DNA from 3 places in the Pseudomonas sp. EB271-G4-1 genome. Region 2 is predicted to be linked to each of the others. Evidence: riboswitches for the same ligand, from Rfam matches in the RefSeq annotation. Region 2 holds a riboswitch; each other region holds the start of a gene.
The links. A riboswitch is a leader RNA that binds a small molecule or an ion and turns the genes downstream of it on or off. The one in region 2 is predicted to bind cobalamin.
Positions count from the first base shown of each region.

Region 1: linked by a shared signal. The riboswitch ahead of cobW (cobalamin biosynthesis protein CobW) and the one ahead of cobO (cob(I)yrinic acid a,c-diamide adenosyltransferase) in region 2 are both predicted to bind cobalamin.
Region 3: linked by a shared signal. The riboswitch ahead of AC3WWR_RS27450 (ABC transporter substrate-binding protein) and the one ahead of cobO (cob(I)yrinic acid a,c-diamide adenosyltransferase) in region 2 are both predicted to bind cobalamin.

Region 1 is NZ_JBYTEO010000064.1:516-8,591, reverse strand. Features, by position in the region: gene cobN (cobaltochelatase subunit CobN) at 1-3,625, opposite strand, end outside; gene cobW (cobalamin biosynthesis protein CobW) at 3,629-4,690, opposite strand; cobalamin riboswitch at 4,790-5,001, opposite strand; cobalamin riboswitch at 5,196-5,420, shown strand; gene AC3WWR_RS25180 (CbtB domain-containing protein) at 5,543-5,737, shown strand; gene AC3WWR_RS25175 (CbtA family protein) at 5,749-6,453, shown strand; gene AC3WWR_RS25170 (cobalamin biosynthesis protein) at 6,450-6,863, shown strand; gene cobM (precorrin-4 C(11)-methyltransferase) at 6,947-7,693, shown strand; gene nfuA (Fe-S biogenesis protein NfuA) at 7,850-8,076, opposite strand, start outside.
Region 2 is NZ_JBYTEO010000094.1:8,779-19,965, reverse strand. Features, by position in the region: gene AC3WWR_RS28905 (PQQ-dependent sugar dehydrogenase) at 303-1,616, opposite strand; gene AC3WWR_RS28900 (hypothetical protein) at 1,685-2,269, opposite strand; cobalamin riboswitch at 2,421-2,655, shown strand; gene cobO (cob(I)yrinic acid a,c-diamide adenosyltransferase) at 2,739-3,350, shown strand; gene AC3WWR_RS28890 (cobyrinic acid a,c-diamide synthase CobB) at 3,347-4,732, shown strand; gene bluB (5,6-dimethylbenzimidazole synthase) at 4,725-5,375, shown strand; gene cbiB (adenosylcobinamide-phosphate synthase CbiB) at 5,372-6,280, shown strand; gene cobD (threonine-phosphate decarboxylase CobD) at 6,273-7,265, shown strand; gene AC3WWR_RS28870 (cobyric acid synthase) at 7,262-8,713, shown strand; gene cobU (bifunctional adenosylcobinamide kinase/adenosylcobinamide-phosphate guanylyltransferase) at 8,862-9,383, shown strand; gene cobT (nicotinate-nucleotide--dimethylbenzimidazole phosphoribosyltransferase) at 9,380-10,435, shown strand; gene cobC (alpha-ribazole phosphatase family protein) at 10,432-11,007, shown strand; gene AC3WWR_RS28850 (adenosylcobinamide-GDP ribazoletransferase) at 11,010-11,187, shown strand, end outside.
Region 3 is NZ_JBYTEO010000082.1:232-11,418, reverse strand. Features, by position in the region: gene AC3WWR_RS27485 (winged helix-turn-helix transcriptional regulator) at 1-313, shown strand, start outside; gene AC3WWR_RS27480 (GFA family protein) at 362-757, opposite strand; gene AC3WWR_RS27475 (avidin-fold protein) at 789-1,184, opposite strand; gene AC3WWR_RS27470 (hypothetical protein) at 1,237-1,842, opposite strand; gene AC3WWR_RS27465 (OprD family porin) at 1,883-3,217, opposite strand; gene AC3WWR_RS27460 (ABC transporter ATP-binding protein) at 3,239-4,030, opposite strand; gene AC3WWR_RS27455 (FecCD family ABC transporter permease) at 4,027-5,043, opposite strand; gene AC3WWR_RS27450 (ABC transporter substrate-binding protein) at 5,040-6,053, opposite strand; cobalamin riboswitch at 6,200-6,394, opposite strand; gene AC3WWR_RS27445 (acetyltransferase domain-containing protein) at 6,428-7,594, opposite strand; gene AC3WWR_RS27440 (lipocalin family protein) at 7,675-8,235, opposite strand; gene AC3WWR_RS27435 (glycoside hydrolase family 15 protein) at 8,576-10,420, opposite strand.

The DNA.
Region 1 (8,076 bases), on a different contig from region 2:
TGCCCGGGTCAAGTAGATAGGCATCGGCCAGCAACGCGTACTGGTGATCGTCGATCAACCGCGTGGTGGCGTCGAAGGCGAACAGATTGTCCACCGTCGCGGCCATTTCGAATGCGCCTTTGTAGCCGTGCCGCTTGACCCCGTCGATCCACTTTGGATTGGCCGCCCGGGAGCGGATCACCCGGTTCAGTTCTTCCTTCAGGGTGCGGATCTTCGGCAGGTCCGGCTGGCTGTGATCGCCGTGATAACTGGCCGCCGCCTCGCCACTCAGGCTTTCCACGGCAGCCAGCATGCCACCCTGGAATTGGTAGTAATCATTGGAATCGAGCAGGTCGTGCTCACGGTTATCCTGGTTTTGCAGCACCGCCTGTACCTGGCTCAGGCGCTGGGAAAACTGCTCACGGGCCACCGTACCTTCATCAGACCCGCCGTACGCGTAGCCACCCCAATTCAGGTAAACCTCGGCCAGGTCCTCGCGGCTTTGCCACAGGCGACCATCGATGGCGCCCTGCACGCCTGCGCCATACGCGCCGGGCTTGGCACCGAAAATGCGCCAGCCGGCCTGCCGCCGCGCCGCGTCTTCATCCAGTCCCGATTGCAACAGCGCTTCACGCTCGGCGCGCACCTTGGCTGCCAGCGGATTCAAGTCATCCGGCTCATCGAGCGCGGCGACCGCTTGCACGGCCGCATCGAACAGGCGGATCAGGTTGGCGAAGGCATCGCGGAAGAAACCCGATACACGCAAGGTCACGTCCACCCGCGGACGATCAAGCAGGCTCAGCGGCAGAATTTCAAAGTCGTCCACCCGTTGACTGCCGGTGGCCCAAACCGGTCGCACGCCCATCAACGCCATGGCCTGGGCGATATCGTCGCCGCCGGTGCGCATGGTCGCAGTGCCCCAGACCGACAGGCCGAGCTGACGCAAATGATCACCATGGTCTTGCAGGTGACGTTCGAGAATCAGGTTGGCGGACTGGAAACCGATGCGCCACGCGGTGGTGGTGGGCAGGTTGCGTACGTCCACCGAATAGAAGTTGCGCCCGGTGGGCAGCACGTCCAGGCGACCGCGACTCGGCGCGCCACTGGGGCCTGCCGGGACGAACCGGCCGCCGAGGGCGTCGAGCAGGCCACGCATTTCTGCGGGGCCACAGGCATCCAGCCTGGGTGCTACCAGTTCGCGCAAATGCTCGAGGATAGCGTTCACTTCAGTCCAGCAAGCCTCCTTTGGGAGGTTCTCACAGGGGGCATTCAACACCTGTGAAATAAGCTGTGCGGCGAACAGTTCGAGGCGTTCGCGGGTATCGCCCGTGGTGCGCCAGGGTTCACCGCTGACCGACAATAATTCGCCGGGACGCGGTCCGCTCCACGGCTCGGCCAGCGCGCAATCCAGTGGGTCGAAGCCCAGCGCGAACGCCTTGGCCAAGGCCCGCAGCACACTCGATTGCGCGCCACGGCCATCGCCCCGGGGAATGCGCAGCAGCGCCAGCAACGTATCGATGCGCAGCCTTCCGGCCGGTGACTCGCCAAAAACATGCAAGCCATCGCGGATCTGCGACTCTTTCAAGTCGCACAGGTAAGTGTCCAGGCGCGGCAGCCAGATCGCCGCATCCGCATCGCTATCGAGCTGATCGTCCAATTGCAGCTCGCGGTCTATGTGGGTGTCCCGGACCAATTGCAGGATGTCGCGCTGCAGTTCCCGCGCTCGCCGTGGATCGAGCAATTGCGCTTCGTAGTATTCGTCGGCCAGCAACTCGAGATTACGCAGCGGGCCGTAGGTCTCGGCGCGGGTCAGTGGCGGCATCAGGTGGTCGATGATCACCGCTTGCGTGCGGCGCTTGGCCTGGGCGCCTTCACCCGGGTCGTTGACGATGAACGGATAGATGTTCGGCAACGGCCCGAGCAGCGCATCCGGCCAGCAGTGCTCCGACAACCCTACGCCCTTGCCCGGCAGCCATTCCAGGTTGCCGTGCTTGCCCACGTGGATTACGCCGTGGGCGCCGTAGGTATTGCGCAACCAGAAATAGAACGCCAGGTAGCCATGGGGAGGCACCAGGTCCGGGTCGTGATACACCGCACTTGGATCGACCTGGTAACCCCGCGCCGGCTGGATGCCAACGAAGGTCAGGCCAAAGCGCAACCCGGCGATCATCATCCGCCCGCCACGACACATCGGATCACTGTCGGGCTCGCCCCAGCGCTCCAGCACGGCCTGGCGATTGACTTGCGGCAACGCGTTGAACATCAGCAGGTAATCGTCCATGGCCAGGCTTTGCTGGCACGGGCGTTGATCGAGGGTTTCGAGGTCGTTGCTGACACCGCCCAACAATTGCTGGATCAACGCGGTGCCGCTGGCAGGCAGATCGGCTGGCAGCGGATAGCCTTCTTTATGCAGCGCACGCAGGATATTCAAAGCCGCAGCCGGTGTATCGAGCCCGACGCCGTTGCCTATCCGACCATCACGGGTCGGGTAATTTGCCAGAATCAGCGCTATGCGTTTTTCGCCATTGGGCAACCGCGCCAGATCGATCCAGCGCCGCGCCAGTTGCGCGACAAAGTCCATGCGTTCTGGCTGAGCGCGATAGCAGACCACGTCGGACTGACTGCGCTCGCTGCGCCAGGCCAGGTCCTTGAAGCTGATCGGGCGACTGATGATGCGCCCGTCCAGTTCCGGCAGCGCAATGTGCATCGCCAGATCGCGGGGGCCGAGGCCTTGTTCGCTGGCTCGCCAACCCGGTTCATTGTCTTGGGCGCAAATGGCCTGGATCACCGGGATATTGCGGCGAAATGGCCGCAAGTGCGGTGCCTCCGGACTGGATTGGGCGAAACCGGTGGTGTTGAGAATCACCCCCGCCTCGACTTCATCCAGCCAGTCCTCGACCACGGCAAGGCAGCCAGGCTCTTTCAGGCTGGCCAGCGCAATTGGCAACGGGTTAAGCCCCGCCGCCTGCAAGCGCTGACAGAAAACATCAATGAATGCGGTATTCGCCGCTTGCAAATGCGAGCGATAGAACAGCACCGCCGCCACTGGCTGACCGCTCTGCCACTGGGCCCGCCAGTCGCTCAGCGCCGCAGGGCTTTTTTGTGGGTGGTAAATCGCCGTACGCGGCAAGGTGTGCGGCTCGGCCCAGGCGTAGTCGCGATCGAGCCAACGATTGGCCAGGCAACGGAAAAAGTCGAGGGCATTGCCCATGCCACCCTGACGCAGGAATTGCCAAAGCCGGTCGCGATCCCCAGCGCCCACGGTGCTCAGATCACTGAGCTCCGGGTCCGGTCGATCATCGCCCGGCACCAGGATCAGCTGTACACCCCGCTGCGACAACTCCACCAGCCGCTCGACGCCATAGCGCCAATAGGCAATGCCGCCGTGCAGCGAAATCAGGATGACCTTGGCATGGCGCAGGACTTCGTCGACATACAGATCAACTGATGCATGGTTCTGCACCTGCATCGGGTTGGCCAGGCGCACGCTTGGGTAGTCTTCGGGCAACTGCTGCGCCGCTTCGGCAAGCAACGCCAGGCTGGAGTCGCCGCTGCACAGGATAACCAGCTCGGCGGGGGTTTGCCCTAGGTCGGCAATGTTGTCATCCGACACGAATCCGCCGGGCTGGGTCCTGAGCAGGTGCATGGGTTACACGCTGAGCGCGGCGCGCAATTGCGCTTCGAGCGTTGTGGCGTCCAGCGCCTGGCCAATCAACACCAGACGGGTGGTGCGTGCTTCTTCAGCGCTCCACTGGCGGTCGAAATGCTTGTCGAATCGGGTGCCCACGCCCTGGATCAGCAGGCGCATCGGTTTGTTCGGGACCGCGGCGAAACCTTTGACGCGCAGGATGCCGTGCTGCACCACCAGTTGGGTCAGCGCATCCATCAGCAGGCTTTCGTCGGATGCCGGCAGTTCGATGGAGATCGAATCGAAGGCATCGTGGTCGTGATCGTCTTCGCCTTCATGGTGGTGATCGTGATGGCTGTGACGGCTGTCGATGTGTTCTTCGGACCCGGCACCGAGGCCGATCAGCACGTCCAGCGGCAGGCGCCCGCTACTGGCTTCGATGACTTTCACCGCTGGCGGCAGTTCCTCGGCGACTTCCAGGCGTACGCGTGCCAGGTCTTCAGGGCTGATCAGGTCGGCCTTGTTGAGGATCACCAGGTCGGCGCTGGCCAACTGGTCGGCGAACAGCTCGTGCAAAGGCGATTCGTGATCCAGGTTCGGGTCGAGTTTGCGCATGGCGTCGACTTGATCCGGGAACGCGGCGAACGTGCCAGCCGCGACGGCCGGGCTATCGACCACGGTGATCACCGCGTCAACGGTGCAGGCACTGCGAATTTCCGGCCACTGGAAGGCCTGGACCAAAGGTTTTGGCAGGGCCAGGCCGGACGTTTCGATCAGGATGTGGTCTAGGTCGCCACGACGGGCCACCAGTTCGCGCATCACCGGGAAGAACTCTTCCTGTACGGTGCAGCACAGGCAGCCGTTGGCCAGTTCGTAGACACGGCCGTTGGCCTCTTCTTCGGTGCAACCGATAGAGCACTGCTTGAGGATTTCGCCGTCAATGCCCAGCTCGCCGAACTCGTTGACGATCACCGCGATGCGGCGGCCCTGGGCGTTGTCGAGCATGTGCCGCAGTAAGGTGGTTTTGCCCGAGCCGAGGAAGCCGGTGACGATGGTGACGGGGAGTTTGGCCAGTGTTTTCATCGGATGCCCTTTGGCAAGGTGGCGGGCATACGGGACGAGAACCGGCAACGCACACGCGCGCAGGAAGCGTTCGCCACCGGATCACCCCGCCCGGTTGTAGTGAGAATCTGTATCGAGGCAGGTCTCCTGGCTGACGGCTGGCCAGTCGTTGGACTGGCGGTTGCTGCGCCTTCCCGCGCGCGCCATGGCTGGCGCATGCAGTGGCATGGCAGAAACTGAACCGTTCACAGTTGCGGGGGCAGCCGCGGCATTGACCGCGTTCCCTTCTTAGCTTCGACAAACGCCGAAGAACCTCGAAAGCGCAAGGCTACGCATGGTATCGGGGCGGGTCAATGTTCACATGATTCCTGCGGTGCGCCCTTCGCGAGCAAGCCCGCTCCCACACTTGAGGGTCTGCCCTGAAGGAACTCGGTCAAATGTGGGAGCGGGCTTGCTCGCGAAGGGAACGACTCGATGTTCAAGTGAGAACCCTTGCCAATTGACGCCCGCCCCCCGCCCATGCTCTCCTACGCATCTTGTTACGGGTGCCCTTCACAGGGTGAAACGGGAAACCGGTGAATCATGTGCTTTACTTCAGGCCATGTCAGTCCGGTGCTGCCCCCGCAACGGTAAGCGAGTGAAGCGTCAGATCCACTGTGCCAATGCGGCATGGGAAGGTGACGCTGGAAGGTTCAGGCTAACGCCTGCGCCCCTCGTGAGCCCGGAGACCGGCCCGCAACACAAAGTGACCATCACCATCACTTCAATCAACAAACCCGCGGTGGGCGGGCGCTGTTCGGACTTCTGCGCGCTCGGTCGTGCGGAGTTCTGCTTGCGCTCTTATTCCCCGCTGACCGAACAGAGGGAAGCGCCATGTCGATTATCAGCAGCACCGGCCACAGCAATGCCGCCAGCAGCACCACTACCCTGTCCCAACGCCTGACCGCGGCGATTTTTGCGTCAATCCTCGGCGCCAGCCTGGTGTATTTCGCCGGTTTCTCGCACATCGAAGCAGTGCACAACGCCGCACACGATACGCGCCACAGTTCCGCGTTCCCGTGCCATTGAGACCTGTCGACATGATCAAGCGTATTGCGCAAACCGCAGGTTTCACCGGGTTGCTGGCCGCCCTGCTGCTGACCCTGCTGCAAAGCTTGTGGGTTTCACCGCTGATTTTGCAGGCCGAAACCTACGAACAATCAGGACCAGCAGCGGTTGAAGTTCATGAACACGCCGCTGGTGTAGCCGCACATACCCACGATGCCGAAGCCTGGGAACCGGAAGACGGCTGGCAGCGCGTGCTGTCGACCACTGGCGGTAACCTGGTAGTGGCGGTTGGTTTCGCCCTGATGCTCGCTGGTCTCTACACCCTGCGCGCGCCGACCAAAACCTCCCAGGGCCTGCTCTGGGGCTTGGCTGGCTACGCGACATTTGTGCTGGCGCCGACGCTTGGCCTGCCACCTGAGTTGCCGGGCACCGCGGCTGCCGATCTGGCGCAACGCCAACTCTGGTGGATCGGCACCGCCGCCTCCACCGCTGTCGGTATCGCCCTGATCGTGTTCAGCCGTCACTGGCTGATGAAAGTCCTTGGCGTGGCGATCCTTGCGGTGCCTCATGTGATTGGCGCTCCGCAACCGCAAGTGCACTCGATGCTCGCTCCAGAGGCACTGGAAACTCAGTTCAAGATCGCTTCGCAGCTGACCAACATGGCGTTCTGGCTGGCCCTGGGCCTGATCAGTGCCTGGTTGTTCCGCCGCAAAAGCGATGGTCAATACCCCGCATGACAGGCCTCAGCGCAGCGCCGACCCTGGTGGTCGGCCTGGGCTGCCAGCGTGGCTGCCCCGTCAGCACGTTGCGGGCACTGCTTGACCAGGCACTGCAGGCGCACCAGATCGAACTGCATCGGATCAAGGCCCTGGCCAGCATCGACTTGAAGCGCGACGAACCGGCGCTGAACGAACTGGCCGAACAGCTTGGGTTACAGATGATGTATTTCAGCAGTGAACAACTGGCGAGCTATCAACCCCGACTGAGCCATCATTCGGACATCGCCTTTGAACGCACCGGGTGCTATGGCGTAGCGGAAAGTGCCGCCCTGGCACTGGCCGAGCAACTGGCCAACGGCCCGGCTACATTGCTGATCCCACGCCAAAAATATGCCCAGGCTACCCTCGCATTGGCTGGCGCCGCGTAAAATCCCCGATAATCTGCGCATTCGATCATGAGCATTCTTCATCTGAAGCCTTGCCCAGCGTCCCTTTTCAACAGGAATCCTTAATGACGGTCTACTTCATTGGCGCAGGTCCCGGCGATCCCGAACTGATCACCGTCAAAGGCCAGCGGTTGATTCGCACCTGCCCGGTGATCATCTATGCCGGCTCGCTGGTGCCCGCCGCCGTGTTGGAAGGGCACTGCGCCGAACAGGTGGTCAACAGCGCCGAACTGCACCTGGAACAGATCATCGAACTGATCAAGACGGCCCATGCCAATGGCCAGGACGTGGCGCGCGTGCATTCCGGTGACCCGAGCCTGTACGGCGCAATAGGCGAGCAGATACGCCACCTGCGAGAACTCGGCATCCCTTTTGAAATAGTCCCCGGCGTGACCGCCACGGCCGCCTGCGCTGCGCTTCTGGGCGCGGAACTGACCTTGCCGGACGTTTCGCAGAGCGTGATCCTGACACGCTACGCCGACAAGACCGAGATGCCCGCGGGCGAGGAACTGGGCAGCCTGGCGCAACACGGGGCGACCATGGCGATTCATTTGGGGGTCAAACACCTGCAGAAAATCCTGGCCGAACTGCGGCCGCATTACGGCGCAGACTGCCCAATTGCGGTGATTCACCGGGCGACCTGGCCGGATCAGGACTGGGTGGTGGGGACGCTTGAGGACATTGCCGACAAGGTGGAAGCCAAGGGGTTTCGGCGCACGGCGCTGATTCTTGTGGGTCGGGTGCTGGGCAGTGAGCAGTTCAGCGAGTCGTCGCTGTATCGTGCGGGGCATGCGCATCTCTACAGGCCATGATGATCGTTCCCACGCTCTGCGTGGGAATGCAGCCCGGGACGCTCTGCGTCCCCTCTAAAGCCGAACGCGGAGCGTCCGATGAGGCATTCCCACGCAGAGCGTGGGAACGATCGGCGCTCACGATGGGCGCCGTTTTTTCATTTTGCAGCGAACACCTTAGTAGTAGGCGTTTTCTTTCTGCGTGTGGTCGGTCACGTCGCGCACGCCCTTGAGCTCGGGAATACGCTCGAGCAAGGTGCGCTCAATGCCTTCCTTCAAGGTCACGTCAGCCTGGCCGCAGCCTTGGCAACCGCCGCCGAATTGCAGGACGGCAATGCCGTCTTCGACCACGTCGATCAGGCTGACCTGGCCGCCGTGGCTGGCCAACCCAGGATTGATCTCGG
Region 2 (11,187 bases):
GAGGCACCAAGTGGTGGGGCAAAGCCTTTTGCTTACTTTTTGGCGTTTGAAAAAGTGAGTCGCCGTAAGGGCGAAACCATAAGTAGCCGTTACCGCAGCAACGGATATGTACTCAGAAAACAATCTCCCACAACAAGCTTCGATGCGGCATGGATCAACGTTGGTAGAGGCCCCGATGGACGTCGTCACAGGTTGACGGACAGACTCAGGGTGTGAGGGGGCAAGAAAATCAAGATCTAAAGCCAAGCAAAAGCCAAAGCCAAAGCAAAAGCCGACCGGTCGGCCTGTTTTTCAAGTGCAGGTTAATGAGCGGCCGACACCCGCCACACCTTATTCCCCACATCATCGGCCACCAGCAAGGCGCCTTGCTGATCGATCACCACGCCCACCGGCCGGCCCATGGCTTTTTCCTCGTCATTGAGGAATCCGGTGAGCACATCCACCGGTTGCCCGCTTGGCTTGCCACCGCTGAAGGGCACGAAAATCACTTTGTAACCGCTGTGCGGCTTGCGGTTCCAGGAGCCATGCTGGCCGATGAACGCACCTTCCTTGAACTGCACCGGCAATCGGTTGCCTTCGGCAAAGGTCAGGCCAAGTGAAGCGGTGTGAGGCCCCACCGCATAGTCCGGGGCGATCGCCTTGGCCACCAGGTCCGGGTTTTGCGGGTCGACACGCTCGTCGACGTGCTGGCCGTAATAACTGAATGGCCAGCCATAGAAGGCGCCGTCTTTCACCGAGGTGATGTAGTCCGGCACCAGGTCGCTGCCGATTTCGTCCCGCTCATTCACGGCGGTCCACAGCGCACCGCTTTGCGGCTCCCAGGCCATGCCGTTGGGGTTGCGCAGGCCTGAAGCGAAGATCCGGTGGTTGCCGGTGGCGCGATCCACTTCCCAGATCGCCGCGCGCCCTTGCTCCTGGTCCATGCCGTTCTCGCCGACGTTGCTGTTGGAACCCACCGTGACATACAGCTTGCTGCCGTCCTTGCTGGCGATGACGTTTTTGGTCCAGTGGTGATTCAGGGTGCCCCCTGGCAAGTCGACGACCTTGATCGGTTTGTTCTGGATTGCCGTGTTGCCGTTCTCATAATGGAAGCGCAACAGCCGGTCGGTGTCGGCCACGTACAGGTCATTGCCGACCAGGGTCATGCCGAAGGGCGAGTTGAGGTTTTCCAGGAATACCGTGCGGGTTTCGGCAACGCCATCGTGGTTGCCATCTCGCAGCAGGGTGATGCGGTTCGGGCTCGGCACGCCGGCACCGGCGCGCCCCATGACTTTCTTGGTGATCCAGCCCTTGATGCCTTTGTTGTCATCGGGTTTGGGCGGGGCATTGGTTTCGGCAACCAGCACGTCGCCATTGGGCAGCACATAAAGCCAGCGTGGATGATCGAGGTTCTCGGCAAATGCGCCGACATGAGTACCGCTGGCCGCGACGGGTTTTGCGCCGTCCGCCCAGCCAATGGCCGGGGCGATGTTCATTGTCGGGAACAGCGTCTTGTTCGGTTCCGGTAGCTTGGGGGACGGCCCGATGCCGTCGGTGACTTGCAAGCGGGCGGTTTCGCCACAGGCGACGAGCCCTCCCGCTAATGCGATGACGAAAACCAGCTCGGATGTGCGCATTGCTGACCTTCCCTATGAATGCAGTGACTTAAATCATAGAGAAGCGGCAAAGCCCGATGGTTCAACCTTTAGCCGCGAGCTTCCTTGAGCAACACGGCAATGCCTGGGTGATAGTGACCGGCTTCATTGCGCAATTTGCGATAGGCATAGGGGAAATACCAGGCCACGGCGCAGCAATGCTCCTTTTGCAGGTCATCGACCATGTCCTGGAGTTCCTCCGGGGTGGCGCCTTGCTGGCTCTTGTGGGGAGCGACGAACAGGCAGCCGATTCTCAGGTCGCTGGCGTAGCTGATTTTTTTCGCGTCACTGGTGATGTCCAGCAAGGCCTGGGTCAGGTTCAGGCTGTTAACGCGTGGCCAGCGCTGCGTGGCCTGCAGCCAGGCGCGATCTTCGGTGGTGGCGATAAACAGGTCGGCGCGGCCGTTGCGTTCGCCTTCTTCGGTCTGTTTGCGCGTGGGCGATTGTTGCAGTGTGACCATCTCAGCCATCCATGCCGCGGCAGAAAGCAGGCCGAGGTTGGCTTTTTCATCGAGCCAGTAGGGTGTCTCGTTGTCGCCGCGAACGGCGTTATAACGATCGATACAGTCGAACCAGCGCTCCAGCACCGGACGCAGGAATTCCAGCTTCGGATTACTGATGATCATGCCTTGCATAGGGCTCACCTTATTATTGTGTTGTGAGATTGTGGCAAATTGATATCACTGAAGTGAGTGTGACACAAGATTGACGTCATTTTATGAATGGTTGGCAGTTATTCGTTCCGGCACCCTGTCTTCAATTGACGCTCCACCCCCAACCCTCTAACCTTCGCCGCTTGTTTCAGGTGCTCTGTGGCTTGGGTCGACAGAGTGAAACAGGGAAGCCGGTGAGTGAGCGCTTCAGTCGATGAAGCCCTGCGATCCCGGCGCTGCCCCCGCAACGGTAAATGAGTGAAAACTGCGCTTGAAGCCACTGCGTCGATCCATCGATGCGGGAAGGCGCGCAGCGAGGCGTCACGCCGCTCATGAGCCCGGAGACCGGCCTGATCCATCCAAGCGGCATCACGGTGGGCGATGCCAGGCTTCTTGCCGTCTATTCTTGTGCCTGCCCGCCGTTAATCCTGCCTCAACGGAGAGCTCCCCCATGTCTGACAATCCTGATCGTGACGAACGTCACCTGGCGCGCATGCTGCGCAAAAAGGCCGTCATCGACGAACGCATCGCCAATTCCCCAAACGAATGTGGCCTGCTGCTGGTGCTGACCGGCAATGGCAAAGGCAAGAGCAGTTCGGCGTTCGGCATGCTGGCGCGTGCCATGGGTCATGGCATGCAGTGCGGCGTGGTGCAGTTCATCAAGGGGCGTAACAGCACCGGTGAAGAGCTGTTCTTCCGGCGCTTTCCCGAGCAGGTGCGTTTTCATGTGATGGGCGAGGGCTTCACCTGGGAAACACAGGATCGCCAGCGCGACATCGCGGCTGCCGAAGCGGCCTGGGCGGTGTCGCAGCAACTGCTGCGCGACTCGTCCATCGGCCTGGTGGTGCTGGACGAACTGAACATCGCCCTCAAGCACGGCTACCTCGATCTCGATCAGGTGCTCAGCGATTTGCAGGCGCGTCCGCCTATGCAGCACGTGGTGGTTACTGGTCGCGGCGCCAAGCCGGAGATGGTTGAACTGGCGGATACCGTCACTGAAATGGGCATGATCAAGCACGCCTTCCAGGCCGGTATCAAGGCGCAAAAAGGCGTGGAGCTGTGAACCAGCCTCGACGTTGCCCGGCGGTGCTGATTGCTGCGCCGGCGTCCGGCCAGGGCAAGACGACCGTGACCGCTGCGCTGGCCCGGTTGCATCGTAACCAGGGCCGTAAGGTTCGCGTGTTCAAGTGCGGCCCGGACTTTCTCGATCCGATGATCCTCGAACGCGCCAGCGGTGCGCCGGTGTATCAACTGGACATGTGGATGGTCGGCGAGCAGGACAGTCGCCGCCTGTTGTGGGAGGCCGCCGGCGACGCTGACCTGATCCTGATCGAGGGTGTCATGGGGCTGTTCGACGGTACGCCGTCCAGCGCTGACCTGGCGCGGCATTTCGGCGTGCCGGTGCTCGCTGTGATCGACGGCACCGCCATGGCCCAGACCTTCGGCGCACTGGCCCTGGGCCTGGCGCGTTATCAGCCGGACTTGCCGTTTGCCGGCGTGCTGGCCAACCGCGTGGGCACCCTGCGCCACGCGCAACTGCTCGAAGGCAGCCTGACCGAAGGCCTGCGCTGGTATGGCGCCTTGTCACGGGAGACCGGGATCGAATTGCCGAGTCGACACCTTGGCCTGGTGCAGGCCAGCGAGTTGAATGACCTGGATGTGCGCCTCGATGCGGCGGCCGAGGCCCTGGCCGGCAGTTGCGAAGTCGAACTGCCGCCGGCGGTGGAATTCGCCGCGCCCGATGTGGTGACAGTCGAGCCCTTGCTGGCTGGCGTGCGCATCGCCGTGGCCCGTGACGAAGCGTTTGCCTTTACCTATGGCGCCAGTCTCGATGTGCTGCGGGCGATGGGCGCCGAGCTGCGGTTTTTCTCGCCGATCCGTGATGCAGGTTTGCCAGAGGCCGACAGCCTGTACCTGCCGGGTGGCTATCCGGAATTGCACCACGTGGCATTGGCGCAGAACACTGCCATGCTCAGCGCCATCCGCGCCCACCACGCGGCAGGCAAACCCTTGCTGGCCGAATGCGGCGGCATGCTTTATTTGCTCGATTCGCTGACCGATGTCGAGGGCACTCGTGCCGAGCTGGTCGGCTTGTTGAAGGGCGACGCGGTGATGCAAAAGCGCCTTGCTGCATTGGCTCTGCAAGCGGTTGAGCTGCCGGAAGGTTCTTTGCGCGGGCATACCTATCACCATTCGTTGACCACGACCGAGCTTGTTCCGATTGCCCGTGGCCTGAGTCCTAACGGCGGGCGTGGGGCCGAAGCGGTTTATCGTGAGGGGCGGATGACGGCCTCTTACGTGCACTTTTATTTCCCGTCCAATCCATCAGCGATTGCCGCTTTGTTTGCGCCTGACTGGACGGACGCCTTCGCGAGCAGGCTCGCTCCCACAGGGGAACGCATATCAAATGTGGGAGCGAGCCTGCTCGCGAAGAGCCATGACTGACAACGCCTTCAGCCAGGCCGAACGCGACGCGGTCTACCGCGCCATCGGTGAACGCCGCGACATGCGTCACTTCGCCGGCGGCACGGTCGAGCCCGAGCTGCTGCGACGCCTGCTCGAAGCCGCGCATCAGGCCCCAAGTGTCGGCCTGATGCAGCCCTGGCGGTTCATCCGCATCAGCGATCGAGCCTTGCGTGGCCAGATCCAACAGCTGGTGGAGCAAGAACGTATCCGCACCGCCGAGGCCCTGGGTGAGCGCACCGACGAATTCATGCACCTCAAGGTCGAGGGCATCAACGATTGCGCCGAAGTGCTGGTCGCCGCGTTGATGGACGATCGCGAACGGCACATCTTCGGTCGTCGCACCCTGCCGGAAATGGACCTGGCCTCGTTGTCTTGCGCCATCCAGAACCTCTGGCTGGCGTCCCGCGCCGAAGGGCTGGGCATGGGCTGGGTCTCGCTGTTCGAACCGCAAGCCTTGGCGGACCTGCTGGGCCTGCCGCCTGGTGCCAAGCCCCTGGCCATTCTCTGCCTGGGACCGGTCAAGGCCTTCTATCCGGCGCCAATGCTGGTGCTCGAAGGCTGGGCGCAGGCGCGTCCGTTGAGTGAGCTGCTGTACGAAAATTATTGGGGAGTGAGTCAATGAGTGTGGCGTTGTTGAGTGTCGCCGCGGTAGCGCTGGATGCGCTGCTGGGTGAGCCCAAGCGCTGGCATCCGCTGGTGGCGTTTGGCCGTTTCGCCGAGCGCATCGAGCAACGTTTCAATGGTGGCGGTCGCGGCTGGCGCAGCCATGGGGTCACCGCGTGGGTGATCGCCGTAGTGCCGCTGACCCTGTTGGCCACGGCGCTCTCATGGGCGCCGTACGTCGGCTGGATCGTCGAGATTCTCGCGCTCTATTGCGCCCTGGGCATGCGCAGCCTCGGCGAGCACGTCACGCCGGTGGCCAAGGCCTTGCGCAGCGGTGACCTTGAAGAAGCGCGCCAACGCGTGAGTTATCTGGTCAGCCGCAAAACCAGTGATCTGGATGAAACCGCCGTGGCCCGTGCCGCCACCGAATCGGTGCTGGAAAACGGCAGCGACGCGGTGTTCGCCGCGCTGTTCTGGTTTGCCGTGGCCGGTGCGCCCGGCGTGGTGCTCTACCGTTTGAGCAACACCCTGGACGCGATGTGGGGCTATCGCAACGAACGCTTCGAGCGTTTCGGCTGGGCGGCGGCCAAGATCGACGACGTGCTCAATTACATTCCGGCGCGCCTGGTGGCGCTGACCTATGCACTGCTGGGCAAGACCCGACTGGCGTTGAAATGCTGGCGTACCCAGGGGCCAACCTGGGACAGCCCGAATGCCGGTCCGGTGATGGCGGCGGGGGCCGGTGCGTTAGGCGTCGAGCTGGGCGGGCCGGCGATTTATCACGGTGAACTGCATCAGCGCCCGGCGCTGGGCGAGGGCGTGCCGGCGGATGCCGACGCCATCGACCGCGGCTGGCAACTGGTGCAGCGTGGGGTATGGTTGTGGCTGCTGATTCTGTGCGTGGGGTCTGAATTTTATGCTTGAGCACGGCGGACGACTGCGCAAGGCGGCGCACGATTACGGCATCGATGAAGCCGATTGGCTTGACCTGTCCAGCGGCCTGGCCCCCTGGCCGTTTCCAGTGCCGGACATCCCGCAACGGGCCTGGGCGCGATTGCCGGAAACCAATGACGGTCTGGAGCAGGCGGCCTGCGACTACTACGGCACCTTGCAAGCGTTGCCGGTCGCCGGTTCGCAGATGGCCATCCAGTTGCTGCCGCGTTTGCGGCGGGCGGGCAAGGTCGGCGTACTGTCACCCTGTTATGCCGAACATGCCGAGGCGTGGCGGCGCAATGGCTACATCGTGCGCGAAGTGCTGGAGCAGGAGGTCGACTTCTTCGTCGATAGCCTCGACGTGCTGGTGGTGGTCAACCCGAATAATCCAACCGGGCTGAACCTGACGCCCGCCCGGCTGCTCGACTGGCATTCGCGCCTGGCCCCGCGCGGTGGCTGGCTGGTGGTGGACGAGGCCTTCATGGACAACACGCCGCACCTGAGTGTGGCGCCGTTTGCCCATCAGGTAGGCTTGATCGTGCTGCGCTCCTTTGGCAAGTTTTTCGGCCTGGCCGGCGTGCGCCTGGGTTTTGTCCTGGCTGAGCGCAAGTTGCTCAAGTTGCTCGCCGAGCAAGTAGGGCCGTGGGCGGTCAGCGGGCCGACCCGAGTGCTGGGCCAGGCGTGCCTGCGCGACACCGAAGGGCACGTTCGGCAGCGCGAGCGCGCCGATGAGGCCAGTGCGCGGCTGGCCACCCTGTTGACCCGGCACGGCTTCCAACCCCAAGGCGGGTGCGCCTTGTTCCAATGGCTAATCACCGAGCGCGCCGAAGTACTGCACGAGTTCATGGCCCGGCGCGGCATTCTATTGCGCCTGTTCACCCACAACAGCAGCCTGCGTTTCGGCCTGCCTGGCGATGAAGCCGACTGGGCCCGCCTCGACTGCGCGTTCGACGCCTTCACCAGGGAAAGCCAATGACCACGCTAATGGTGCAGGGCACCACATCCGACGCCGGTAAAAGCACGCTGGTGACGGCACTGTGCCGCTGGGTTACGCGCCAGGGTGTCAGCGTGGTGCCGTTCAAGCCGCAGAACATGGCGCTCAATAGCGCGGTGACTGCCGACGGTGGCGAGATTGGTCGCGCGCAAGCCGTGCAAGCCCAGGCTGCTTTTCTTGAGCCCCACACCGACATGAACCCGGTGCTGCTCAAGCCCAACAGCGATACCGGCGCCCAGGTGATCATCCATGGGCGTGCAGTCACCACGATGAATGCCGTGGCCTATCACGACTACAAATCCATTGCGATGCAAGCGGTGCTGGCGTCCCACGAACGCTTGAGCTCAGCGTATCCAGTGGTGATGGTCGAGGGGGCGGGCTCACCGGCCGAGATCAACCTGCGCGCTGGCGACATCGCCAACATGGGCTTCGCCGAAGCGGTCGATTGCCCGGTGGTGCTGATCGCCGACATCAATCGGGGCGGGGTTTTCGCTCACCTGGTGGGCACCCTGGAACTGCTGTCGCCCTCCGAGCAGGTGCGGGTCAAAGGTTTCGTCATCAACCGTTTTCGCGGTGACATCGCCCTGCTGCAACCCGGTCTCGACTGGCTGGAAGCGCGCACTGGCAAGCCGGTGATCGGCGTACTGCCTTACGTGATGGACCTGCACCTGGAGGCCGAGGACGGCATCGACCAGCGCCAGGCCGACAAGGCCGGGCAGCTGTTGAAGGTGGTGGTGCCGGTGCTGCCGCGCATCAGCAACCACACCGATTTCGATCCACTGCGCCTGCACCCGCAAGTGGACCTGCAATTCATTGGCCCCGGCCAGGCGATTCCAGCGGCCGACCTGATCATTCTGCCAGGCTCGAAAAGCGTGCGTAGCGATCTGGCCTATCTGCGCGCCAATGGCTGGGACGCCGCGATCTCGCGACACCTGCGCTATGGCGGCAAAGTCCTGGGTATTTGCGGTGGCCTGCAGATGCTCGGCGAGCAGGTGCATGACCCGCTGGGACTTGAAGGCGCGCCGGGGTCCAGTGATGGCCTGGGCCTGCTGGCATTCACCACGCAGCTCGAAGAACACAAGCAGCTACGCAACGTGCGCGGGCGTCTTGCACTGGAGAATGCCGAGGTCTGCGGCTATGAGATTCACGCTGGCGTTACCACCGGACCTGCCCTGGAAAATGCCGCCGTGCAGTTGGACGATGGTCGTTGCGATGGCGCGCAGAGTGTCGATGGGCAAATTTTCGGCACCTATTTGCATGGCCTGTTTGAATCCCCGGCGGCGTGCAGTGCGCTGTTGCGATGGGCGGGTTTGCAGAATGTGCAGGAGGTGGATTACCACGGCTTACGCGAGCGGGATATCGAGCGCTTGGCGGATCTGGTTGAAAAGCATCTGGATACCGGGCTGTTGCGCGAGCTCTGTGGTTTTTAAGTTGGCCGTGCTGGCCCCATCGCGGGCAAGCCCGCGCCCACAGGGTTAACGGGTGTACTTAAGTTTTGTGACCAACCCAAACAACTGTGGGAGCGGGCTTGCCCGCGAAGGGGCCCGTCATGACACTGCACATTTTATGGAATAAACCATGCTCCAACTGATCCTCGGCGGCGCCCGCTCCGGCAAGAGTCGCCTGGCTGAAAAGCTGGCGACAGACAGCGGCCTTCAAGTGACCTACATCGCCACCAGCCAACCCCTGGACGGTGAAATGAACGAGCGTGTCGCCCATCACCGCGCCCGCCGTCCGACCGAATGGGCGTTGATCGAAGAGCCTGTGGAACTGGCCCGCATCCTGCGCGAAACCGCCAGCAGCGAGCGCTGCCTGCTGGTGGACTGCCTGACGTTGTGGATGACCAACCTGCTGATGCTCGATGACACCGAGCGTCTGGTGGCCGAGCGCGAAGCCTTGCTCGAATGCCTGGCGTCGTTGCCGGGTGAAATCATTTTTGTCAGCAACGAGACCGGAATGGGCGTCGTGCCGCTGGGCGAATTGACTCGCCGCTATGTCGATGAAGCCGGTTGGCTGCATCAAGCCCTGGCCGAGCGTTGCCAGCGTGTCGTCCTGACCGTTGCCGGCCTGCCCCTGACTTTGAAAGGAACTGCTTTATGAGCCCAACCTGGTGGCTGAACCCCTGCAAACCGATCGACGCCCAGGCGGTCGAGCAGGCGCAAGCCCGTCAACAGCAACTGACCAAGCCGGCCGGCTCACTCGGTCAGCTTGAGTCGGTGGCGGTGCAACTGGCCGGACTGCAGGGGCAGGTGAAGCCGAGTCTGGAGCGGTTGTGGATCGCGATTTTTGCCGGTGACCATGGTGTGGTGGCCGAGGGAGTGTCGGCCTATCCCCAGGAAGTTACCGGGCAGATGCTGCTCAACTTCGTCAGCGGCGGTGCAGCGATCAGTGTGTTGGCGCGGCAGTTGGGCGCCTCCCTGGAAGTGGTCGACCTGGGCACCATCACACCGTCGTTGAAACTGGCGGGTGTGAGACACCTGAACATCGGGCCCGGCACGGCGAATTTTGCCCAAGGGCCAGCGATGACCGCGGCGCAAGGCGAACGCGCGTTGCAGGCCGGTCGCGACAGCGTTGAGCGCGCCGTTGCGATGGGTGCGCAACTGTTCATCGGTGGCGAAATGGGCATCGGCAACACCACGGCGGCCAGCGCCCTGGCCTGTGCCTTGCTCGATTGCCCGGTGGTGCATCTGGCCGGGCCGGGTACGGGGCTGGATGCGGCGGGTGTCAGTCGTAAAGCGCAAGTGATCGAGCGCGCGCTGGTGCTGCACGGCGCTCAACGTGGCGATGCGCTGCAGACCTTGTTCAATCTGGGCGGTTTTGAAATCGCGGCACTGGTGGGCGCCTACCTGGCGTGCGCCCAGCAAGGCATTGCAGTGCTGGTGGACGGGTTCATCTGCAGTGTCGCGGCCTTGGTCGCGGTGCGCTTGAATCCGTCGTGCCGCCAATGGCTGTTGTTCGGTCATCGCGGAGCCGAGCCGGGCCATCGTCATGTGCTGGAAACCCTGAAGGCCGAACCCTTGCTGGACCTCGGCTTGCGCCTGGGCGAGGGCAGTGGTGCCGCGCTGGCCGTGCCATTGCTGCGTCTGGCCTGCGAGCTGCACGGGCAGATGGCGACGTTCGCCGAAGCGGCGGTGGCGGACCGTCCGGCATGATCTTGCATCTGGACTTGTTGCGTCACGGTGAAACAGAACTCGGTGGCGGCTTGCGCGGCAGCCTTGACGATGCGCTGACCGACAAGGGCTGGGCGCAGATGCGCCAGGCGGTGGCGGGGCAGGGGCCCTGGGATCGCCTGGTCAGCTCGCCTTTGCAGCGCTGTGCGCGTTTCGCCGAAGAACTGGCGATGCAGGCAGGACTGCCGATCGAGCTGAACAAAGACCTGCAGGAACTGCACTTCGGTGCCTGGGAGGGACAGAGTGCCGCGGCACTGATGGAAACCGACGCCCAGGCCCTGGGTTTGTTCTGGGCTGATCCGTATTCGTTTACCCCGCCAGAGGGTGAACCGGTCGCGGAGTTTTCAGCGCGAGTACTCGCGGCGGTCGCACGCTTGCATGGGGCGTACGCCGGAGAGCGTGTGCTGCTGGTCAGTCATGGCGGGGTCATGCGTTTATTGCTGGCCCACGCCCGGGGCTTGCCCCGCGAGCAACTGCTCAATGTCGAAGTGGCGCACGGCGCGCTGTTCTCGCTCTTGGTCGAGCCCGGTGGTGTCTTGAGGGAAGTGCGCTGAACATGTTGCCATTCTGGATCGCCCTGCAATTTCTCAGCAGCCTGCCGATTCGTCTACCGGGCATGCCAACGCCTGAGGAACTGGGGCGCTCGCTGCTGTTTTATCCGCTGGTGGGTGTGCTGTTCGGCGTGATTCTGTGGGCGCTGAACGGGCTGTTGCTGGGCACGCCACTGCTGCTCC
Region 3 (11,187 bases), on a different contig from region 2:
GGCCAAGAATATTCTGGCTTCGCGACTGAAGACTCTGGTCGAGATCGGGATATTCGACATCCGACCGGCGTCGGATGGCAGCGCCTACAAGGAGTACGTGCTGACAGAGAAAGGACGGGAGATCTTTCCGTTGGTGGTCTGCATGAGGCAGTGGGGCGAACGATTCCTGTTCGAGCCGCAGGAGACCCGTTCTGTGCTGTTGGACAATGCGTCCGGCAAGCCGTTGATGCCGATTGAGGTGCGCTCAGCGAGCGGGCAGACGCTGGGGCCCGCTGATTGCCACAGGGTTAGACTGGTTGATGGCGAGTCGTGAATCGGCTGTTGTCATTCCAGAAGTGGTGAGGGCCAAGCAAACTTTCCATCATCGCCCAGGCTGCCATTGTGAGTACCCTGGCAGACCCTCCCCATTCAGCCACGCCACGTCCTGCTCCGTCCAGATGTGATATTCGGGCCTGGAACCAGGATCCTCGTCCAGCGTCGCCACGCGCACGATCATCGCGCTTGAGCCGTTACGCTCTGCCGCAAGGTGCGATCCGCAGTGCGAGCAGAAGTGTCGGATCTTCCCGGGAGTTGACTCGAAAGGCCTCAACGCGTCCAGGCCTCGTGTCCACCTGAAATGCTCTTTCAACACGCCAGCCGTGGAGACATAAGCAGCGGCATGGGTCTTGCGGCAGGTGCTGCAGTGACAATGGCTGATCGGCATATCAATGCTGTCGATCTCATAGCCTACAGCCCCACAAGCGCAGCTTCCTTTCATTTTGTCCTCCGGTTTGGGCACTGTGTGAAGATCACGGCTTTTTGCAGTCTGACGGCGTTTGCCAAGCGACAAGCTCGACGTAGCTCGACTCCCCACCTCCAGTCGCACCCGACAACCAACCCCATACGAAGGACAGGGTGGTCCGCCCCTCGTGATCAACGCCTACCGTGCCACGAGACCAGCCGGACAGAATCTCACCCTCCGTGGTCAGGCAATGAAAAAGCAGCTCGATGGTCTCGGGGCCTGTCACGCGGCCGACCTGATGGCCCATGCGGATCTTGCCGCCCTGGTAGGTACTTGAAATGGCATCTCCCTCGACCTGGTAGTGAAACACCGTGCCTGCACCGGACAGCCCGTGGGTATTGCCTGCTACCGTGAATCGGCGATTGTTCAAACGTTCGGTGACTTGAGAAAAGGGGCTTTCCATGAATGTTGCTTCCTTGTAGTGGAGAGGGTCCATCTTAGCGTTGGAGTACTGATTACTTTCCGGGGAGCGATGCGATCATTTGATCAAATGCCGTTACCGAATATCTCCCATCAAGGTTGCCGACGGTGGGCATTTTTGAAGGAAACCCGAATCGCACTCTGCCGGGAAGCACTTCATCCATGGCTGAGTACCAAGTCAGCAGCGCTTGTTGGAGGCGCACGTGTAGCTCGAATTTGCTGCGTCGGCGGGTGGTGTCTGCTTTGGCACGCGCGCGCGCGAGCTGGGGATCGATGCGGCCAACAATATAACAGTCAGCAAAGCCAATACGTCCTTGTGCGATCGTTTCTCTTGTAGCGTCCAACTCTACCCGCCACTCGGGTTCGCTCGCCTCGCCGATTTGCCAAAGGCTCCAGATGTAGTGGAGCTTGAGAGGATCACTGTCACATAAGGCCCACGAAGAGGTGTTTTCCATGGCCAACGTTTGTTGCCAGCGATCCACGTTTCGCTCTGCCCAAAAGGTGGCTGCTCCGACTGGATTCTTTATCCGGTCCGGCTCGTTATCAAAACGGCCGTTTTCGGGAATGACATGCTGCTTTCCATGCTCGGCGCACCAAGTGGTTTTCCCACTGGCGCTGATACCTTCAACAACCAGGATCATTGTTATGACTGCTCCATTAATTGCGTCATTGCGGCACGCGTCAAAACCTTCCCGTCAGCGGATACTCCACAGCCAGGCGTATCTGGTCGGTGTCCAGTTCTGCCTGTGCGGTATTGCCCCGATGCACATTGTATTGCAACGACAGGGTGGTGCCTTTCGCCGTGCCACCTTGCACCACATGGCGCACCTGCAGGTCACGCTCCCAATGTTTGCCGCCTTCGCCATAACCCAGGTAGGCGTAGCCGCCTTGCGGGTCGACATGGCTTCCATCGATCCGGCTGCCGCGCACATAGGCGGCGCTCATGGACAGGCCCGGTAACCCCCAGGGGCTGGCATCGAGATCGTAGCGGGCTTGCCAGGACTGTTCATGGGGAGCGTTGAAGTCCGACAGCTGGACGGCGTTGCTGATGAAGATAGCGCCACGGGTGACGTAGTCAAACGGTGTGTTGGCGTCCACCTTCTGATAGCCGAGGCTGAAGCCATGGGGGCCTTGGGTGTAAGTGGACATCAGGCTCCAGGTCGTGCTGTCGATCCTGCCGGACAGCGACTTGCCCTCATCCGTGGTGCGGTACAGGTTCAGGTTGATCGACAACGCGCGGGTTTCATCCAGCGGCTGGATGAAGGAGCTACCCAGGTAATGCTGGTTCCAGGTGTCCTCATAGCGCGATGTATAGGCGCTGACGGTCAGCTTCTTTGCCGGTGTGAAGACCACGCCCGCGAGATCGAAGGCATTGCCTTTCACGGCGTTGGAGTAGTTGACCACAAAGCCCTGGTCATGGCTGCTGGCGTTCCGATCGGTACTTTCGCTGAAATGACCAGCTACCAGCGTCAGCGCCTCGAACTCGTTGCTTGTGAGAAACACCCCGGTGGCGGTCTCCGGGAGCAGACGGCTATCGGACGAACTGAATACCGGCGTTTTCACGCGCTGTTCGCCATAGCTCAGCACGGTCGATGACCGGCGCAGTTTGAGTGCCGCACCGCCGCGGCTGAACGCATCCTTGGGATGTCCCTGGTTGTCGAGACCGAGCAATCGCGCTTTCCCTGCGCGGCCACCGCCGCTGTCGAGTTGTGCCCCGAGGTAGGCATGGGCATCCATGCCCACCCCGATCAAGCCCTGGGTGAAGCCCGATTGCACCGTCGCCATCAGCCCGTAGGCCCATTCTTCGGCGTAGCCATTACGCTCATCACGCGGTTTGTAGGCATTACGCGCAGCGCCATTGCGGGCGCCATTGAGGTACTCGCGATGGTCGTAAACCGTGCGATTGAGCACGCTCCAGGCGCTGTCCTGGATAAATCCCTTGGCTTGCGATTGAACTGAATCGGCGAGTGCGAGAGGGCTTGCCAGGGCGAAGAGAATGGCTGATCGGGTATGCATTCCGGGGTGTCCACAAACAAATCAGGATGAGCGCAAGCGCAGGATGTGCGTGCCGTCGAAGGGGTCAATGAGGTAGTGCGCGTGCACCCCGAAAGTCTCCAGCAGGCGTCGCGGGGTCAACACCTCGAGCGGCTTGCCAAGGGCCACCAAGCGCCCTTTTTCCAGCACCGCCAGACGATCGCAGGTGAGTGCCTGGTTGAGGTCGTGCAGGGCAATCACGGTGGTCACGGGCAATGCGTGAACAACGTGCAGAATCGCCATCTGGTGCTGGATATCCAGGTGGTTGGTCGGTTCGTCCAGCAACAGGATCTGCGGGCGCTGGGCCAGGGCGCGAGCGATATGCACGCGCTGACGCTCGCCGCCAGAGAGGCTACGCCACGTGCGCCTGCAAAGATGCGTCGCATCGACGTCGCGCAAGGCTTGATGGACGATGTCTTCGTCCGCCTTCGACCATGGACTCAAGGCCGACAACCACGGCGTTCGGCCCAGGGCCACGGCATCGAACACACTGATCGCATCCAGGGTGTCGGCCTGCTGCTCAACCACCGCCAGGGTTTGGGCGATGGTTCGCCGGGACAGGGCCTTGAGGTCTTGGCCGTTGAGATGGACCGCTCCCCGGCTGGGCCCACGCACGCCGGCCAGCAGTTTGAGCAGGGTGGATTTTCCAGAGCCGTTGGGCCCGACAAGGCCCAGGGTTTCGCCACGACGAATGTCCAGGTGAATCTGGTGCAGAAGTTCAACTTCGCGGATATGCAATCCGAGGCTGGAACAACTCAGCACGGTTTCGTCGGTAACCGGCGCAAGCGCATTCATCGGGCATTCCTCCGACCGACCAGGATCAGCGCAAACACCGGCGCGCCGACCAATGCCGTAATCACGCCGACCGGAATTACCTGGCCCTTGATCAAGGTTCGCGACAGCACATCGGCGGCCACCAGAAACACCGCACCGCCCAGCGCACTCGCCGGCAACAGGCGGGTATGCCGAGTGCCCAGCAACAGCCTTGCGGCGTGGGGAATGACCAGTCCAACGAAACCGATAGAGCCGACAATCGACACCATCACCGCCGTCACCAGGGCGGCGCAACTGATCAACAGAAATTGCACGGGACGAACCGCAATGCCGAGTGAGGCCGCGGAGTCGGCGCCAAAGGTGAAGGCATCCAGTGCCCGCCGGTGCCACAGGCAAACCGCCAGGCCGGCCACCGCAACCGGTACAGCCAGCCACACGGAGGGCCAGCGCACGCCACTGAGATTGCCCAGTAGCCAGAACATGATGCCGCGAGCCTGTTCGGAACTGGCCGACTTGGTGATCAGGAACGCGGTGAGCGCATTGAACAGTTGTGAACCGGCAATGCCCGCCAGGATGATCTGGCCGGTACTGCCGGGCGAACCGCTGGCACGGCCCAGCAATACCACGACGGTGAAGGCGGCGACGGCGCCGGCAAACGCCCCGGCCGACATCGAAATTGCTCCGGCACCCAGGCCCAGCAACGCCACCAGCACCGCACCCGTCGAGGCCCCCGCGGAAATGCCAAGCAGGTAGGGATCGGCCAACGGGTTGCGCAGCAACGATTGCAGGATCACCCCGCAGGTCGCCAGGCCCGCCCCGCAAGCCGCCGCCACCAACGCGCGAGTCAGGCGGTAGTTCCAGACGATGCCCTCATCGATAGGATCGAGGACATACCCGGCCATCCACATTTTATTGGCCAACACCTGGAACACCACGCCGGGTTCGATGCGGGTTTCACCGATGGCCACGCCGGCGATCACGGCCACGAGCAGCATCACCAGTGCAAGCAGAGTGCGAATCAGCGTTGCGGTCATTTTGGCAGGTCGTAGCGGTTGATGGCCGTTGCCAGCGATTCGAGACCGTCGAACATTCTCAAGCTGGCCTGCATGGCCATGGCGTCGAGGATAATGATGCGGTTGTTTTTCACCGCGTCCATGTTGCGGGTCACGGGATCGCTGCGCAGGAATTGCAGTTTCCGTTGATAGTCGTCAGCCGGGAAACGCCGGCGATCCATGCGGGCGATGACCAGGAATGTCGGGTTGGCCTTGGCGATGGTTTCCCAGCCAACGGTTGGCCACTCTTCGTCGGACTGCACCACATTGCGCACGCCCAAGGTGCCCAGCATGAAGTCGGGGATGCCCTTGTGCCCGGCGACATAGGGATCGATGTCCAGGCTGGCACTGGAAAACCAGACCAGCGCGCTGGTGTGCGTGAGGTCTTTGCCTTGCACCGCGGCAATGGACTTGGCCAGGCTGGCCTGCAGTTGCGCGTTCAGTTGCTGCCCGCGCGCCTGGACATCAAAAATCTCGGCCAGCTGGGTAATGCTCTTGTAGAGACTGTCAATGCGAAACGGCTGCAGGCGGGTGCCGTCGGCCCCCACCAGGTTGTCCTTGGATTCGCAGTCCGAGGGCATGAGATAGGTTGGAATCTGCAGTTCGTGAAACTGCTCGCGGGTAGCGACTGCGCCTTGCGGGCCGACCATCCACTCAAGTTCGACAGCGACCAGTTCCGGGCGCTTGCCGATGACCGACTCGAAACTCGGCTCGTTATCGGCCAGGCGTTCGATCCTGTCGTTTTGCCCCTTGTATTTGCCCAGCACATCATTGAACCACAGCGAAGTGCCGACCAGTTTGTCACCGAGTCCCAGGGCGAAGAGCATTTCGGTGCCGGCCTGGCCGATAGTCACCGCCCGGACAGGGGCGTGCGTGAACGTCAGTGTGCTGCCGCAGTTCTCGATCGTCAGCGGGTAATGAGTAGGGGAGGCACAGGCGAGGGCAGAAAGTCCCAGGCCGGTGACGAGGGCGAAAAAGCGCGGCAACAGCATGATGCAATCTCCATTTGAACCGTACACGCAGCCAGGGTGCAAGGTCTGGAAAACACATCATCGAGCGCTGCCGAAAACAGCAGTGCAAGGCCCATCACCTGAGTGACGCGCGCGCAGATGTCCTTCCCGGACACCCCGCCGGTTAGTGATTTGTTGCTTGGCCGGCAGGTCTCCTGACTGATGCGTCATGGCGTGCTCCAGCCTTCCCGGGAATCGATCCCAGTGGCAGTTCAGGAGCAGGCTCGGCACCTACAGTTGCGGGGGCAGTTCCGTTTGATGCGTTGGCAGCATCACGGATTCCCTATTAATCCCGTTTGGGAACCGGCGGCGGCATGGTAGTCGATCATGCCGCCCGAGGCGAACCCATCGCCTGATCAGAAGTATTTGAGCCAGGCGATATCGCGACGACGCGCCTTCAATGCGGCGAACCAGCGCACCGGTGGATACAGCGTTGCCGCCAGGAGCACGGCGATCAGCCATACGGTACCTATGCCGTGGAAGCCGAAGTAGTCGCCCTGGTTCAGGCCGAAAAATGCCGCGCTGAGCAGATAAAGCATTTTCAGCACATACAGATGGAGCAGGTAGAAAAACATCGGTGCCGCGCCAAATACCGCCAGGATGCTGATCCATTGGCGCTGCCGGGCCCGCTCGAAGCCAAGCAGCAGTAAAAGCCCCACGCCCAGTGTCAGGCACAGGAACAGCAGGGAAGGGGGGTACTTGGTGATGTTGAAGAAACTCATGAGGGTTTCTGTCGTGCTTTCATGAACCACCCACTGCGCTTCGCCATAACCGTTGACCAGGCGCAGGGCGATGAAACCGATCAATGCACAGGCACCTGTCAGCAACAGATAACGCTGACGCATTGCGAACGAGGTAGAGCGCGCGAACCACGGACCGATGCAGTAACCCAGGGCGATGACGCCGATCCACGGCAGCACGGGGTAGGAGGTGCGCAGGCGCAAGTGGTCGGAGAATTCGATCCAGCCGCGATCATGCAAAATCGCCCAAGGCAGGTGCAGCGCCGATCCGGGCGGGAAGTGCAGGGGATCGAGCAGGTTGTGCAAACCGACTATGGCCAGGCCCAGGACACACAATATTGGCCGAGGTAGCCAGGCCAATACAGAGAGAGCAATCATGCTGACACCAATCGCCCAGATCACCTGCAGGTAGATCACAGCAGGCGGGAACTGAAAGGTCCAGGCGAAATTCACCAGGGTGAACTCCAGCACAACCAGGAACAGGCCACGCTTGAACAGGAACATCGACGGCGTGCCCTGGTGCTTCTCACCGTACAGGAATGCCGACAGTCCAGTGAGCAGAACGAACACCGGCGCACACAAATGTGCGAGGGTGCGGCTGAAAAACAACGTTGGCTCCGTGCTGTCGACGAGCATCGGGTCGGTGACCTGGCGGTGCAGGAAGAACGTCTCGCGCACATGGTCCAGCAGCATGAAAATAATCACCAGGCCCCTGAGGGCATCGATGGACGTCAGGCGTTGGCCCAGGCGGGTGATGGGCGGGATTTGAACAAGGTTTGTCATCGAAAGTCGCAGGCAGGGGGTGGGTCACGCTGTCGGTTAGCAATCGACAGTTTCTATGTTGTTATAACGTAACATACACCCTATTGCTGTGTCATCAGCAGCCGCTCTACCGTAAAACCTTTGTTTCTCAGTCGTTTCAATAGGGCTGCGTAAGCTTGAGGGGCTACGTGAGTTGTTCGAGACAAAATCCACAAATATTTGCGAGTCGGCTCACTGACGGCGGCCAGTTGATATTGGTTGTCAATATCTACAATCCAGTAGTCCCCCCACACTGCCGGAAGGAACGACAGCCATTCTGGCGCGAAACGCACTTTAAGCTTTGGAGAGTGGGTATCACCCACTTGATGACCAGTGGCGATAAAAAGATAGGGTTGGCCATTGCGCAATCGACAGCGGTAGAGCGCTTGCACGGTACCGTCGGCTTGCAGGTGAAAATCGGTGCGGGTGAAGCCCGCGCACTTTTTCTGAAACTGATTGGGGGTTCGGGCGATCTCGTACCAGATGCCCATGAACCGAGGAAGATCAATACTGACGACAGGTTGCAATGAGCGATTGGGGCTGTCTGCCTGATTACCAGAAACGGTAGAACTCAAACCGGCCCAAATCAGGCCAGTAAAAAAGTAGTCAAGTATTCTGCGCATAGCACTATCGCTCAAAACTGGCGACTCATACCCCTTTTGCCGTTGGAAAGTCTGGTGAACAACCTGGTTCTTAGGTTCAACGATAGACCTAAAGCCAGTTCAATCCATTGTATCGCTCCAATTTGGTACTGATGAACGGCGGCCGTGCTTGTTGAGCCAGGCGAGTTTGCTGCATAGATGTGAATGACCCCGGGTTTTATAAGTGCTCTCTAGGCTCGCGGTGCAATGTGTTTGAAACTCAATCGGTGACAGCTGAATGTCCAATAATTGCAAGTTAGACGGCTTTCAAATGCACGCTGGTGAACGGCCGACGCGACGATAGGAATTCTCGGTAACGCAGTCATTCGTGCGGGGGACATGGCCTGGCGTTCGTGGTTACCAGCCGCTCACCTGTGCGGCTCGATTCATCTAACTGCCCCGGCGCCAGTGAAAGCAATCGTGCGGTATTGATAAGCGCCATATGGCTTAAGGCCTGCGGGAAGTTTCCTAGCATGTGTCCGCTGCGAGGGTCGAACTCCTCGGCGAGCAGGCCAACGTCGTTGCGCAAAGCTAGCAGGCGCTCGAACAGCGCCTCGGCCTCAACTTGACGACCGGTCACGGCGAGGCAGTCGGCTAACCAAAAACTGCAAGGCAGAAAGGCACCTTCGCCTGGCGGTAGGCCGTCGACGGCCGTCGCAGTCTCAACGCGGTAGCGCAGCACCAGGCCGTCGACCACAAGTTCGCGTTCGATCGCAGCGATCGTGGATCGTACTCGAGAATCGTCCGGCGGCAGAAAGCCTACCAGTGGGATGAGTAGCAGGCTGGCATCAAGCGCCGTACTGCCGTAATGCTGAGTGAAGCACTTACGTTTCACATCGAAGCCAGCTTCGCAGACCTGCGCATGAATTTGTTCGCGGGTTCGACGCCAGGCCGCAACGGGGCCCTCTAAGCCATAGCGTTCGACCGCTTTTATACCTCGATCGAAGGCAACCCAAGCCATTACCTTCGAGTGCGTGAAATGCCGTCGAGGCCCACGGACTTCCCAGATACCCTCATCAGGCTCTTGCCAATGGCTGTCAAGATAGTTCAGCAAGGCACACTGGATGTTCCAAGCATGCGGCTGCAGCACCTGACCCGCCGCGCGCGCCAAATGCAGGGTGTCCATCACTTCTCCATAGACGTCGAGCTGGAACTGTTCCGCCGCTGCATTGCCTATGCGCACCGGTGCGGCCTGCATATAGCCAGGAAGCCACGGGATTTCGGTTTCTTTAAGCCGGCGTTCGCCTGTCACGCTGTACAGTATCTGCAGGTCGGCCGGGCTACCCGCCACAGCGCGCAACAGCCAGTCGCACCAAGCCAGAGCCTCGTCGGTATAACCAGCGAGTAGCAGAGCGTTTAGTGTGAAGGTCGCGTCGCGTAGCCAGCAGTAACGGTAGTCCCAGTTACGCACGCCACCCGGGTACTCGGGCAGCGAGGTGGTTGGTGCTGCGACGATGCCACCTGTGGGCTGGTAGATGAGTGCCTTTAGCGTGAGTAAGGAGCGCAGCACTGCATCCTGCCAGCGGCATTCAAAGCGACAGCGCCCAGACCAATTCTGCCAGTGGCGCTCGGTTTGCTCCAGCGTACTTTCGGCGTCAATGGCGTGCTGTGCCGGTTCATGCGACGGCCGGTAATTGAGCACGAAAGGCACGCGCTCACCGACTCCGACTTCAAAGTCGGCCCGTGAGGTCATCTGCTCGCCACGTATGTGTACAGGGGTATGCAGTTCGAGAGTGTCTGGCCCGGCAGTCGCGAACAGCGCGCCATTGTGCCGGGTTACCCAAGGGACAATGGAGCCGTAATCAAAACGGATAACGAGTTCCATTCCCATGGCGACGCGCCCCCGCAGGCCTACGACGATGCGTAACACATCCCAACGTTCGTTCGATAATGGCATGCAATCAATCAGGCGTACTGCACCAGAAGGGGTCTCGAAGTCTGTTTCCAGGATTAAAGTACCTTCGCGATATCGGCGACTTACCGAAGTGATTTTTTCGCGTGGGGCAATCGCCCAGCGCCCATTCTCTGAGCCACCTAGCAGGGCTGCGAAGCAGGCGCCCGAGTCGAAATAGGGCAAGCACAGCCAATCGATCGAACCATCACGGCCCACCAGTGCGGCGGTATGGCCGTCACCGATCATGGCGTATTGCTCTATAGGCATGGACATTGTTCAACTCGCCGAATCAGAATGCTGCCAGCCGTAATCGGTGTTATCGAGTGCGGTCAGTAACGGCTGATGTTTTGGCCTCAATGCGGATCTTGGCTAAAGCGTTCATGGGCGACCTCTACGATGAGGTCCCTAAGAAATCATAGCAGGGGGTTGCCTTGCGTGTAGCGGCTCAAGTGATGCAATAGGCCAAGGCCAAGGCCAAGGCCAAGGCCAAGACTGATGCGTGATGCCCGGAAAGTTTTACTACTCTGCACGGGGTGTGCATCATCGCGCAGCCCAAAACATATTCCACGCTCGTGCAAGCTTATTGGCCACCTTGGGAAAGAACCGGGCCTATCCTGCATCGCCGAAGATCACCTTGGCCATGGCATTAATGTGCGCGAAGCGGAACAACCGATGTGAGCGCCCGGCAGAGACATCTCTGTATTCCGCCCGCGATGTCCGGAGATGGTATGCCCAAGCTCTGCTGCCAAGGCTGGAGCATAAGAACAACCCAGCTTCTGGCATCAGATGGTGCAGCGCTAATCGTGGCTTCGTGTGAAGCTGTGGCTCATCACCAATTGCCGCATCCCCAGTTCGGGATTAGTAACCTCCTGCAATCTGACATCTTGCAGCTGCTGAACTACGCTTTGGTTCCAGGACTCATGGAAACGACATGCATTGAATGTCATCGTCAAACTCCGCGTAGGAACCTGTTAATCAAGGAGCAGGCAGATGCGGGACAGGTTTCTTCCAATACTGGTCGCCGTTTTAAGCATGTCCTG